DNA from 2 places in the Peribacillus sp. P4_B1 genome. Region 1 is predicted to be linked to the other one. Evidence: a T-box and tRNA genes for the amino acid it is inferred to sense, from the RefSeq annotation. Region 1 holds a T-box; the other holds one or more tRNA genes.
What was found. A T-box is a leader RNA that pairs with one kind of tRNA and senses whether it is charged. The one in region 1 lies ahead of ileS (isoleucine--tRNA ligase), so its partner is inferred to be a tRNA-Ile.
Positions count from the first base shown of each region.

Region 1 (5,996 bases):
TGGATTGATGAGATAGCTATAAATGAAGGAATGAGACGGTTGAATGACCGGGAAAAAATGATCCTTCGCAAACGTTTCTTCCAAGGGAAGACGCAAATGGAGGTAGCCGAGGAAATTGGCATTTCACAAGCGCAGGTATCCCGATTGGAAAAAGCGGCAATCAAGCAAATGAATAAAAATATCCAACAGTAGAAGCTGGACATGAGAAAAAGTTAGCTGAAGCGGGTAGGGCAAATGCCGATTACCCGCTTATCAGCAACTTTTCCATAGCGGCTTTTTTATTTTGTGAAAAACCCCTTTCAGAAGGTAAGTCATGAAATGAATGGACGTTTATTTATCGTATTCTTCATCCTTGAGTGAATCATGTCATATACATAGGAATAGGACCAACATCTATGATGAAATTTTGAGGAGCTGAGTGATGTGACCAGGATTTCCGAATTTCAAATTAAGGATATCGTCAATATAGCGGATGGAAAGAAACTAGGTAATATGTCAGATCTTGAAATCAATACGTCCACAGGGAAAATAGAGGCCATCATCGTTTCAAATGGAACAAGGCTAATGGGCTTCTTCGGCAGGGAACAGGATATAGTAATCCCATGGCGCAAAATAAAAAAAATAGGTGCGGATGTCATTCTTGTTGAACATCAGACAGTATTTCAAGCTGAGCTGAAAGATGAACGGTTTTAAAGGTACATGGCGCAAATATATGATACACTAGACTAAAAAATAAAGAGGTTAAAGGATGAAAGAGCCATTTGCTTTAATAAAAGACCAATATATGCTCATTGACAGCTGGAGACAACAAAATCTCCAGCTCGTAGCGGGCTTCACCACAAAGAATGGGGGAGTCAGTTCAGGGGATTTCCAAACATTGAATACCGGTTTTCATGTCAAGGATAAGCTTGAAGATGTCCAGGGAAACCGCAGGATTTTAGCCGATAAGCTGTTGTTTCCGCTTAATGAATGGGTAGGGGCCGAGCAGACGCATGAAACGAAAATCCATCATGTTACCGAACGCGATGGCGGGAGGGGTTCAATGGATTATGATTCAGCCTTTAAGGCAACTGACGGATTCTATACGAAGGATCAAAATGTTTTATTGACTCTTTGCTATGCGGACTGTGTGCCTTTATACTTTCTTGCTCCGGCACATGGTTTGATTGGGGTGGCACATGCCGGCTGGAAGGGTACCGTTAATGGAATTGCACGAAAAATGGTTGAGGCATGGCTAAATGAGGGTATAAAGGCAACGGAGATATTTGCTGTTATTGGGCCGTCGATTTGTTCTAAGTGCTATGTAGTTGATGCTAAAGTCATCGATTTAGTGCAGAATTTGCTGGTAGATAATGACGAAAAGCCCTATAATTTAATCAGTGAAGGACAATATCGATTGGATCTTAAGCAACTTAATGCATTGATTCTTCAAAAATCAGGAATTCCAAAAAGTCAGATCGACGTTTCATCATACTGTACAAGCTGTGATCATGAATTGTTTTTTTCACATCGCCGCGATAACGGAAAGACAGGTAGATTGATGAGTTTTATCGGTTGGAAGGAGGATTTAGGGTAACAGTGAAAGTAGTGGACAATTTAAAAAACATCGAAGAAAAAATAAATATAGCATGTGAAAATAGTGGCAGGGACCGTGAAGGTATAAAGTTAATCGCAGTGACAAAATATGTTTCGGTCGAGAGAGCAAAGGAAGCATTGGAGGCGGGAATAAGCGATTTGGGTGAAAACCGTGACGAAGGGCTATTGAATAAATATGAAGTGCTGAAGGACAAGCCCAACTGGCATTATATTGGCTCCATGCAAACACGCAAAGTAAAAAATGTCATCGATAAAATTGCGTATATCCATTCATTGGATCGCATTTCTTTGGCAGAAGAAATTCAAAAACGCGCAAATGAGCCGATAAACTGTTTAGTGCAGGTGAACGTTTCAGGTGAAGAATCAAAACATGGCTTGAATCCTGAAGCGACAATGGATTTCATAAAAGGGTTATCTCATTTTGATAAGGTGAATGTTGCAGGATTGATGACGATGGCTCCATTGACTGATGATCAACAGGTTTTGCGGGAGTGCTTCCGGAAACTAAAGGGCATCCAGGCGGAAATACAAAATGCCGGTTTGAAGCATGCTCCCTGCACTGAATTGTCCATGGGGATGTCCAATGATTTCATGATTGCCATTGAGGAAGGCGCTACAATGATTAGGATTGGTACTGCACTTGTAGGCGAATAATTTTAAGGAGGTACGCTATAGATGTCGTTCGTATCAAAATTTAAATCTTATTTCGCGCTGGATGATGAGTATGAGTACAAGGATGAAGAGTTGGAAGAAGAGGAGGCTGAACCTAAAGCCGTGAAGTCAGCTAAACAACAGCAGCCCGCTTCTGCAGGGAATAATACCAATCAGAATATCGTAAGTTTGCAAAGCGTACAGAAATCTTCTAAAGTAGTATTATTGGAGCCTCGAGCTTATGCAGAAGCCCAGGAGGTAGCTGACCATTTAAAAAATAGACGTGCAGTAGTTGTGAACCTTCAACGAATCCAGCATGATCAAGGAAAGCGAATCATCGATTTTCTAAGTGGGACTGTCTATGCAATCAGCGGGGACATCCAAAAAATCGGAACAGATATATTCTTATGTACCCCGGACAACGTCGATGTTTCCGGTAATATTACCGGCTTCGCCGCCGATGAGGAGTACGAAGAAGCGAGGTGGTAATGGTTAATGGGTTTAGTGCTTCAAGGTTTATATTATTTAATTGAAATTTATTCAATGGCATTAATCGTTTACATATTGATGTCATGGTTCCCCAACGCAAGGGAGACATCGATTGGTCAATTCCTGGAAAAGATTTGCGAACCGTATTTAGAACCGTTCAGAAAGTTCATACCGCCACTTGGCATGATTGATCTTTCACCGCTTGTGGCCCTGCTGGTGCTTAACTTTGCCAGCGGTTATGGAATCTATTACCTACAGACTTTAATAGGATGATCAACAACAATTAACCTGACATGCATATTACTACACAGTCGGAAAATTTCCGCCTGTGTAGTAGCAACGAAGAACAATTTAATCAATTCCTTATGATCGACCATTAATTTGATAACTAAGGAGCATTTATTCAATCATGAGTATTTATCAGCATTTCAGGCCGGAGGAAAAAGATTTTATTGATCAGGCAATGAATTGGATCGATCAGGTCAAGAATTCCTACGCTCCGAAACTATCTGATTTTCTTGATCCGCGCCAGCAGGAAATCCTTACTTCCTTATTAGGGAATGATCCGGATGCAAAACTGCAATTTAATGGCGGGAGCGATTTCGTAGAGCGAAAGCGTGTGCTCATTTACCCTGATTATTACTCTCCTGAACCATCGGATTTCAATATCTCCTTATACGATATCTCCTATCCAAAAAAGTTTGTTACGCTTGAACATAGGCAAATACTTGGAACCTTGATGTCACTAGGGGTAAAACGTGAAAAATTTGGTGATATAATAGTGACGGAGGAGCATATTCAATTTATCGCTGCCGGAGAGATGGATTCATACCTCACAGGAAACCTGGAGAAAATAGGTAGCGCTTCCGTTTCGATCAAAAGGCTTCCAATCGAGAATATCATCCAAGTTAATGAAAAATGGGATGAGCAAGTCACCACAGTCAGTTCCCTTAGGCTTGACAGTGTGCTATCGTCCGTCCTGAATATGTCCCGTCAAAAAACCCAGGCCTTGATAACATCAGGAAAAGTAAAGGTTAATTTCAAGCAAACGGAAAACGTCTCGGAAGAATGCCGTGAGGGTGATACACTTTCAATCAGAGGTTTTGGCAGATGTAAAATAGCTTCAATTGATGGGAAAACCAAGAAGGATAAGTGGAGAATCTCGTTAGGCAGACAAAAATAATTCAATATCAAGCAGGATTCATACATTTATTGTCGAATATAGAGTTTTAACATACTAGAGTAGAAACCGTTCTGGAGGTGCCGTAATGCCCTTAACCCCGATAGATATACATAACAAGGAATTTAACAAAGTATTTCGAGGGTATGATGAAGATGAAGTAAATGAATTTCTCGATCAGGTCATTAAGGATTATGAATTGATTTTGAGAGAGAAGAAAGAACTTGAGGATAAGCTGAACGAGACTTATGATCGTTTGGGACATTTTACGACAATCGAGGGTACACTTAATAAGTCGATTATTGTCGCACAAGAGGCAGCGGAAGAATTAAGGCGCAATGCCCAAAAAGAAGCGAAACTGATCATAAAGGAAGCAGAGAAAAATGCGGACCGGATCGTCAATGAGTCACTTGTGAAAGCAAGGAAAATAGCGATGGATATCGAAGATTTGAAAAAGCAATCCAAAGTATTCCGGACACGTTTTAAAATGCTTGTCGGAGCGCAGCTGGATTTGCTGGACAATGACGATTGGGACCACCTGCTGGATTATGAAGTAGATGCGACTGAAATAGAATTAAATGAGAAAGTGGAAGAGGAAATTTAAACGATTCCTTGACTTTGAACACTTTTTTCGCATATAATTTTTTAACAATACTATTCATTATGACATTAGACGATGACAGGGAAAGTAAATTCTTCACACACTTATTTTTAGCGAACCGGGGATGGTGAAAGCCCGGAATAAGCGAAGATATTGAAGATCACCCTTGAGTTCTGAGTTGAACCTGCTTTTGCAGAAAGTAAATGAAGCGTTTCATTCACGTTACGAATGCTCGAGAGGTTGGATTCACTTTGTGAATCTTTCTAACCAGGGTGGTACCGCGGGAAGCAAAGCTTTCTCGTCCCTTTTTTAGGGATGAGAGGGCTTTTTATTTTGGCCGGATATCAAGTCATCGGTTCGAATGAATTTTTATAAAGATGGATGGAGGATTTTATAATGGAATACAAAGATACCTTATTGATGCCTAAAACTGAATTTCCAATGCGGGGGAATTTACCGAAACGTGAGCCGGAAATCCAAGAAAAATGGAATGAAATGAACATTTATAAAAAAGTGCAAGAACAAACGGAAGGACGGCCTTTATTCATTTTGCATGATGGACCACCATATGCTAACGGCGATATCCATATGGGCCATGCAATGAATAAGGTTTTAAAGGATTTCATTGTCCGATTTAAATCGATGAGCGGTTTTCAAGCACCGTATGTACCTGGCTGGGATACGCATGGGCTTCCAATCGAAACGGCATTGACAAAAAAAGGCGTGAAACGGAAAGAAATGAGCGTTGCCGAATTCAGAAAGCTTTGTGAAGAATATGCTTATGTTCAGATTAACAATCAACGTGAGCAGTTTAAGAGAATTGGGGTCCGTGGTGATTGGGATAATCCTTATATCACATTAAAGCCTGAATATGAAGCACAGCAAATCAAGGTCTTCGGTGAAATGGCGAAAAAAGGCTATATTTATAAAGGGAAAAAACCTGTTTACTGGTCTCCATCAAGTGAATCGGCCCTTGCCGAAGCTGAAATTGAGTATCAAGACAAACGTTCTGCATCGATCTATGTTGCTTTTGAAGTCACAGATGGCAAAGGTGTAATCGAAGAAGGCGTAAAGATCATCATCTGGACAACAACTCCTTGGACGATCCCGGCTAACCTTGGTATCTCATTGCATCCGCAATTAAATTACGTAGTAGTGGCTGTCGAAAATGAAAAATTCTTAATTGCCGAAGCGCTACTTGAATCGGTTACAGAAACTTTAGGCTGGGATAACCCGTCTATCTTGAAAACAGTAAAAGGGAGCGAGTTGGACCGCGCTGTTGCCAAACATCCTCTTTATGACCGCGAATCTTTAGTGATGTTGGGTGAGCACGTAACAACTGAAGCTGGTACGGGTTGTGTTCATACTGCACCTGGACATGGTGAAGATGACTTTATCATTGGGCAAAAATACGGCTTGGACGTACTTTGTCCTGTAGATGAAAAAGGGGTCATGACGGAAGAGGCAGGAGAATTTGCT
Region 1 covers NZ_JBFUHM010000001.1:147,133-153,128, reverse strand. The annotation lists gene sigG (RNA polymerase sporulation sigma factor SigG) at 1-192, shown strand, start outside; gene AC1DVK_RS00745 (YlmC/YmxH family sporulation protein) at 424-693, shown strand; gene pgeF (peptidoglycan editing factor PgeF) at 749-1,576, shown strand; gene AC1DVK_RS00735 (YggS family pyridoxal phosphate-dependent enzyme) at 1,579-2,250, shown strand; gene AC1DVK_RS00730 (cell division protein SepF) at 2,272-2,736, shown strand; gene AC1DVK_RS00725 (YggT family protein) at 2,743-3,009, shown strand; gene AC1DVK_RS00720 (YlmH family RNA-binding protein) at 3,146-3,919, shown strand; gene AC1DVK_RS00715 (DivIVA domain-containing protein) at 4,005-4,520, shown strand; T-box leader at 4,584-4,826, shown strand; gene ileS (isoleucine--tRNA ligase) at 4,914-5,996, shown strand, end outside.

Region 2 (5,996 bases), on a different contig from region 1:
AGCCAAGCCATTTATCATCTGAGGCATCAGTAACTTTTTCACAAACACGCTGGCAGAAATCTTTCTCTTCGCTGTAAATCATGTTCGATGCCAATCCGGCTGGTTCTCGCCAGCCCGCTCCGCCATCGACGACCAAAGTGATTGCTTGTTTTTGTTTTTTCATGAATAACAATAAGGGTTTAGAAACAGGCATTGTCCCAAAACGTAAAATCACGTCCGGCCTGAAAGCCGCTTTTGCCGCTTCATCGCGTAGAAACGTATCATACGCATCAATAATGATGGCTTTGTCGTGGCTCCCACTCCTTAACTGGGAAAGAGGGTCAGCCAATACCGGAAAAGCAAGTTTATCCGCTAATGCTTTGATTGCTTCCTTCATCCCTGGATGCGGTAATTCGCCACATACAATCATACCTTGCTTAGCTTGTGACAAAGTAGTTGCAACAGCATCTATTTGTGATGCGGACAGTGACCGTTCTCCACTATCAATCAACACTGCAGGCGTCATTTTATTTTGCCTATATCCCTTTGCTTGCTCCAGATCCGGAATCAATGGTTCTCGAAGCGGGAAATTCAAATGTACTGGCCCTGCAGGTTCAGTTGCCGCTGTAGCCACTGCCCTTGCACCGATCATCCTTGCATACCGCATCATCTCATCTGTACTTTCAGGAAGTGCCATTTCGACAAACCATTTTACTTGTCTCCCGTACAGATGAATTTGATCGATTGCCTGTGGGGCACCGACATCACGCAATTCATGCGGACGATCAGCGGTCAGCACTATTAGCGGCACTCTTGAATAGTAAGCCTCGATGACGGCAGGGTAAAAGTTTGCAGCCGCTGTACCGGATGTACAAAGAAGTCCGACAGGTTCTTTTAAGGCCTTAGCCAAACCCAGGGCAAAAAAAGAAGCCGAACGCTCATCCACATTAATATGAATTTCGATATCAGGATGTTCCACTAACAACAAAGCTAGGGGAGTGGATCGCGAACCTGGGCTCACAACCACATGCTTCATCCCATTTTGTGCCAGCTCATCGACAAATGAAGCAGCATACGCTGTCAATGCATCTCGGTCATTCATTAAGATTTCCTCCTAAAGCACTTAGCATCGGATTGAATTTAATCCCCGTTTCCCGGAACTCACTTTCGGGAGCCGAATCTTCAACTACGCCGCACCCCGCAAAGAGCGATGCCTCATTGTTCTGTATTAGGGCAGAACGTATCCCTACGGCGAATTCCCCATTTCCATACGTATCCACCCAGCCTAATGGTCCCGCATAAAAGCCGCGCTCAAGACCTTCCATTTCCCGAATCCGGACAACGGCCTTTTCTTTTGGAAGTCCGCCCATGGCGGGTGTAGGATGGAGATTCTCGACGAATTCAAAAATCGTGACACCTTCCTTGGATATACCGCGGACCGGTGTATACAAATGCTGGATATGACGGTTTTTCATAAGTTTCGGTTCGGCCGGGACCATTACCTTTTTACATACAGAATCAAAGGCATTTGATATCATCGACACGACATATTGGTGCTCTTGTAAATTCTTTTGGTCATGAAGCAATTCTTCACCAAGACAAACATCTTCTTGCTCATCTTTCCCTCGCCCCATCGATCCAGCAAGACAGGTAGAGAAAACTTCATTTCCCTGTTTCTTAATTAAACGTTCGGGAGTGGCACCGACAAAACAGTCACCACCAGCTTCCAAACTGAAAATATAGCTTAATGGCTGCTCAGCAATCAATTGCTCAAGCACTTTCCCTGAATCGATGGAACGCTCGAAAACAACTCGAAGCTCCCTTGCCAAAACAATCTTGTCGAGATCTGTCGTCTTGATTTCCTGAACAGCCTCTGCGACCGTCCGCTTCCATTCCTCAGGTTTGACTTCCTTCTGCAAAACCAAGGCATTAGGAACCAATCCAGTGCCGTCCAGGCTTTTGAAAAGGAAGGCTTCCCGTTCATTTATCATATCTATGAAGAGTTTTTCTGAATCATCAGGCGAACAAAGTAAGTTTGTCGTTAAGTAAGCTTGTTTCCCCACTTTTGAAAGCATGAAGGCAGGTATATAAAACAGGTTGTCCCCGAATTGATTCCAAAGGAGCGTACTGTTAGTTTCATAATCAAAAGAAAAGCCCCCAAACAGTAAAGGACCGGTCGCTTCTACATCGGTCAATCCCGTTTTGACAGCAGTATTCTGCAGTTTGATCCAGCTCTTTTCGACTTCTCTATAACGTTCGGCATTCGATGCCGCTTTGAGTTTCTTAACAGTGCCTAAACCGGTGATGGTTATTTCCTTTGCAGGGTCCTCCCAGAAAAAGCGTTCACCCGCGTACCGTTCTCTTCCAGCTTGATAAAATGAAAGGGGGTTGTTGCAATTAACTTTCTTAATATGACTGAATAGAACTTGATCATTCAAGTCCTTCGCCTTTTGTATAGCTGAAGCCAGTCCCTGAAACTGTTCAGTTTCTTCTGAGATAGCCAAGAAAATCCCCCCAAATGTACATTTTAAAAGCTTTTTAACCTATTTAAAGATACACCTCCCTTCAACCTCATGTCAATAAAACGCCCCTTTACCGAACGATTCATGCCTGCTTTTTTCCTTATTATATGAATCTTAGCGAATGAAGAGAAATATCCTTGATTTTGGAAGAGAATCTTCATGAAATCCAATTGACACACTTCCCCAGTTTTCCTACACTTATTAGGATAACCTTTTGTGCAACATTTCAATATTTGTTATAATTTCGAAAGAACCAATAATGATTTTGAGGAGAGAAATAATGCAAACAGAATACGACGGACTTCCCCTTAAACGGACCTGGAAGATTTGGTGGGAGTTAATTCGTCCACATACACTAACCGCAGCTTTTGTCCCAGTCTTACTTGGAACTGTGATTGCACTCTTGGAAGATGGAGTGAATTGGTTACTATTCGCTGCCATGATGATTGCAAGTATCCTGATTCAAGCTGCAACTAATTTATTCAATGAATACTATGATTTCAAGAGAGGCTTGGATACGGAGGAATCCGTAGGCATCGGTGGCGGGATCGTGCGTCATGGGATGACCCCAAAACTCATTATGACCTTGGCACTTGGCATGTATGCCATCGCCCTGATACTTGGAATCTATATCTGTGCCGCATCATCTTGGTGGCTTGCAGCAGTAGGACTGGTTTGCATGCTTGTTGGCTACCTTTATACAGGCGGTCCACTACCCATTTCATATACACCATTCGGGGAACTATTTTCTGGTTTGTTCATGGGCTTTTTGATCATCCTGATTGCCTTTTTCATCCAAACCGGTTATGTATCTTCAACAGCCATCTTAATTGCCATCCCTAGTGGAATATTGGTCGGGTTAATCAACTTATCCAATAACCTCCGTGACCACGATGGAGATAAGGCACATGGCCGCAAAACGATGCCTGTAGTGATGGGCAGGAAAAACGCCCTGACATTCATGGCAATCATGTTTGCCTTCTCTTATCTATGGCTGGTTGGATTAGTCCTTACTGGAAATGTAACAGCGTGGATTCTCCTAGCCTTCCTTAGCATCCCGAAAGCCATCGCCGCAGTCAAAGGATTCGTTGGTAAAACACAGCCGATCACGATGGTACCGGCAATGAAAGCAACGGCCCAAACGAACACCTTCTTTGGCTTACTTATGGCCATTGGTTTATTCATCAGCTATCTTATATAATTTTCAAGGACCGAGCTACCCGCTCAGTCCTTTTTTTATCTTCCGTTCCATTTTGTTTTCCTATACTCCGATTCGGGTAATAGATAATACAACCATCATAAAAATATAAAATGAGATATGGACTTTAGAAGGAGTGAATGGATATGGCAACGAAACAGCAAATGCATAAATTCAGAAAAGTACTGCTTCAAGAAAAAGCTGAACTTGGAAATAGGATTCAAAATGATGAACGATCCGTTCTTGATAAAAGCCAGACGGAATCTGTTGGGGAATTATCATCTTATGATAATCATCCTGCTGACCTTGGAACCGAATTATTCGAGATGGAACGGAACCAAGCACTTGATGAGCATGCACAATCTGAAATGGATAAAATAGAAGAAGCATTGAATGCCATAGAAGAGGGTTCGTATGGCCATTGTAAAACCTGCAATATAGAAATCCCTATCGATAGACTTGAAGCGATTCCAAGCACTCTCTACTGTGTCGAGCATGCCCCGGAACGACCAATTGCACAAGACCGACCGGTGGAAGAAGATATACTGATCCCATCCAAGGGTGATGATTTTGAAAATCGTCATGGAAATGAAATAGTTGATAAAGAAGATAGCTTTGGTGAAGTCGCCAAATTCGGTACATCCGAAACGCCATCTGATTACACAGGTGATCATGACAATTATAGTGGTCTTTATAAAACCGAAGGTGATACGAATGGATTTCCTGAAGACTATGAAGGATTTGCCGCAAATGATATCGAAGGGGAAAATAGGGTGAATATGCCGAACAAAAAGCAAAAGCTATATGAAAATACACTAGATGAAGGGAATGATTCCCGTCTTGGAGACATTCCCTATAATCAAAAGGATAATTATATCAACGAAAAAAAATGAAAAAAAGAAGCATACATGTATGTATGCTTCCCTTTTTGTTATGACCCGTACGGGATTCGAACCCGTGTTACCGCCGTGAAAGGGCGGTGTCTTAACCGCTTGACCAACGGGCCAAATGGCGGAGAAGGAGGGATTTGAACCCTCGCGCCGCTCGCGCGACCTACACCCTTAGCAGGGGCGCCTCTTCAGCCTCTTGAGTACTTCCCCATGGCTCCGCAGGTAGGACTCGAACCTACGACCGTTCGGTTAACAGCCGAATGCTCTACCACTGAGCTACTGCGGAACAATATGAATATGGTGGGCCTAAATGGACTCGAACCATCGACCTCACGCTTATCAGGCGTGCGCTCTAACCAGCTGAGCTATAGGCCCATATTTGGAGCGGGTGAAGGGAATCGAACCCTCATCATCAGCTTGGAAGGCTGAGGTTTTACCACTAAACTACACCCGCGAAATGGGGCGACTGATGGGAATCGAACCCACGAATGCCTGAACCACAATCAGGTGCGTTAACCACTTCGCCACAACCGCCGTAATATTAAAATATGGTGGCTCAGGACGGAATCGAACCGCCGACACAAGGATTTTCAGTCCTTTGCTCTACCGACTGAGCTACTGAGCCACAAATGTACTAAATTTAAAAATGGCGGTCCCGACGGGAATCGAACCCGCGATCTCCTGCGTGACAGGCAGGCATGTTAACCGCTACACCACGGGACCTAATAATTGCGGGGACAGGATTTGAACCTGCGACCTTCGGGTTATGAGCCCGACGAGCTACCGGACTGCTCCACCCCGCGACGGTAATAATGAAACGATTTGCATCAAGTTTTCGTGTATATCGTTTCTTCGCTTCCTTATGTAAGGTTGTTTCAAAACAACTTGCTGCTTTTGAAAAAATGGAGGAGGTAGAGGGATTCGAACCCCCGCGGGATTTGACTCCCCTGTCGGTTTTCAAGACCGATCCCTTCAGCCGAACTTGGGTATACCTCCACGGCTTTTAAAAATGCATATGGTGGACCTTGTAGGACTCGAACCTACGACCGGACGGTTATGAGCCGTCTGCTCTAACCAGCTGAGCTAAAGGTCCTTATATTTATTGGTAGCGGCGGAGGGGATCGAACCCCCGACCTCACGGGTATGAACCGTACGCTCTAGCCAGCTGAGCTACACCGCCAATATAATATAAGTATCTGATTGAAAAATGGTGGAGCCTAGCGGGATCGAACCGCTGACCTCCTGCGTGCAAGGCAGGCGCTCTCCCAGCTGAGCTAAGGCCCCATTCATTAAAAATCACGTGGTCGGGAAGACAGGATTCGAACCTGCGACCCCTTGGTCCCAAACCAAGTGCTCTACCAAGCTGAGCTACTTCCCGCAAAAAAACATGGTGCGCCCGGCGGGAGT
Region 2 covers NZ_JBFUHM010000010.1:350-6,345, reverse strand. The annotation lists gene menD (2-succinyl-5-enolpyruvyl-6-hydroxy-3-cyclohexene-1-carboxylic-acid synthase) at 1-1,081, opposite strand, end outside; gene AC1DVK_RS07725 (isochorismate synthase) at 1,074-2,483, opposite strand; gene AC1DVK_RS07720 (1,4-dihydroxy-2-naphthoate polyprenyltransferase) at 2,782-3,702, shown strand; gene AC1DVK_RS07715 (TraR/DksA C4-type zinc finger protein) at 3,846-4,592, shown strand; tRNA gene AC1DVK_RS07710 (tRNA-Glu) at 4,634-4,705, opposite strand; tRNA gene AC1DVK_RS07705 (tRNA-Ser) at 4,709-4,799, opposite strand; tRNA gene AC1DVK_RS07700 (tRNA-Asn) at 4,801-4,875, opposite strand; tRNA gene AC1DVK_RS07695 (tRNA-Ile) at 4,888-4,964, opposite strand; tRNA gene AC1DVK_RS07690 (tRNA-Gly) at 4,970-5,043, opposite strand; tRNA gene AC1DVK_RS07685 (tRNA-His) at 5,048-5,123, opposite strand; tRNA gene AC1DVK_RS07680 (tRNA-Phe) at 5,139-5,214, opposite strand; tRNA gene AC1DVK_RS07675 (tRNA-Asp) at 5,237-5,312, opposite strand; tRNA gene AC1DVK_RS07670 (tRNA-Met) at 5,319-5,392, opposite strand; tRNA gene AC1DVK_RS07665 (tRNA-Ser) at 5,493-5,585, opposite strand; tRNA gene AC1DVK_RS07660 (tRNA-Ile) at 5,606-5,682, opposite strand; tRNA gene AC1DVK_RS07655 (tRNA-Met) at 5,693-5,769, opposite strand; tRNA gene AC1DVK_RS07650 (tRNA-Ala) at 5,798-5,873, opposite strand; tRNA gene AC1DVK_RS07645 (tRNA-Pro) at 5,891-5,967, opposite strand; tRNA gene AC1DVK_RS07640 (tRNA-Arg) at 5,978-5,996, opposite strand, start outside.
Region 2: it has a tRNA-Ile gene. The T-box ahead of ileS (isoleucine--tRNA ligase) is inferred to sense a tRNA for this amino acid. The anticodon was not compared.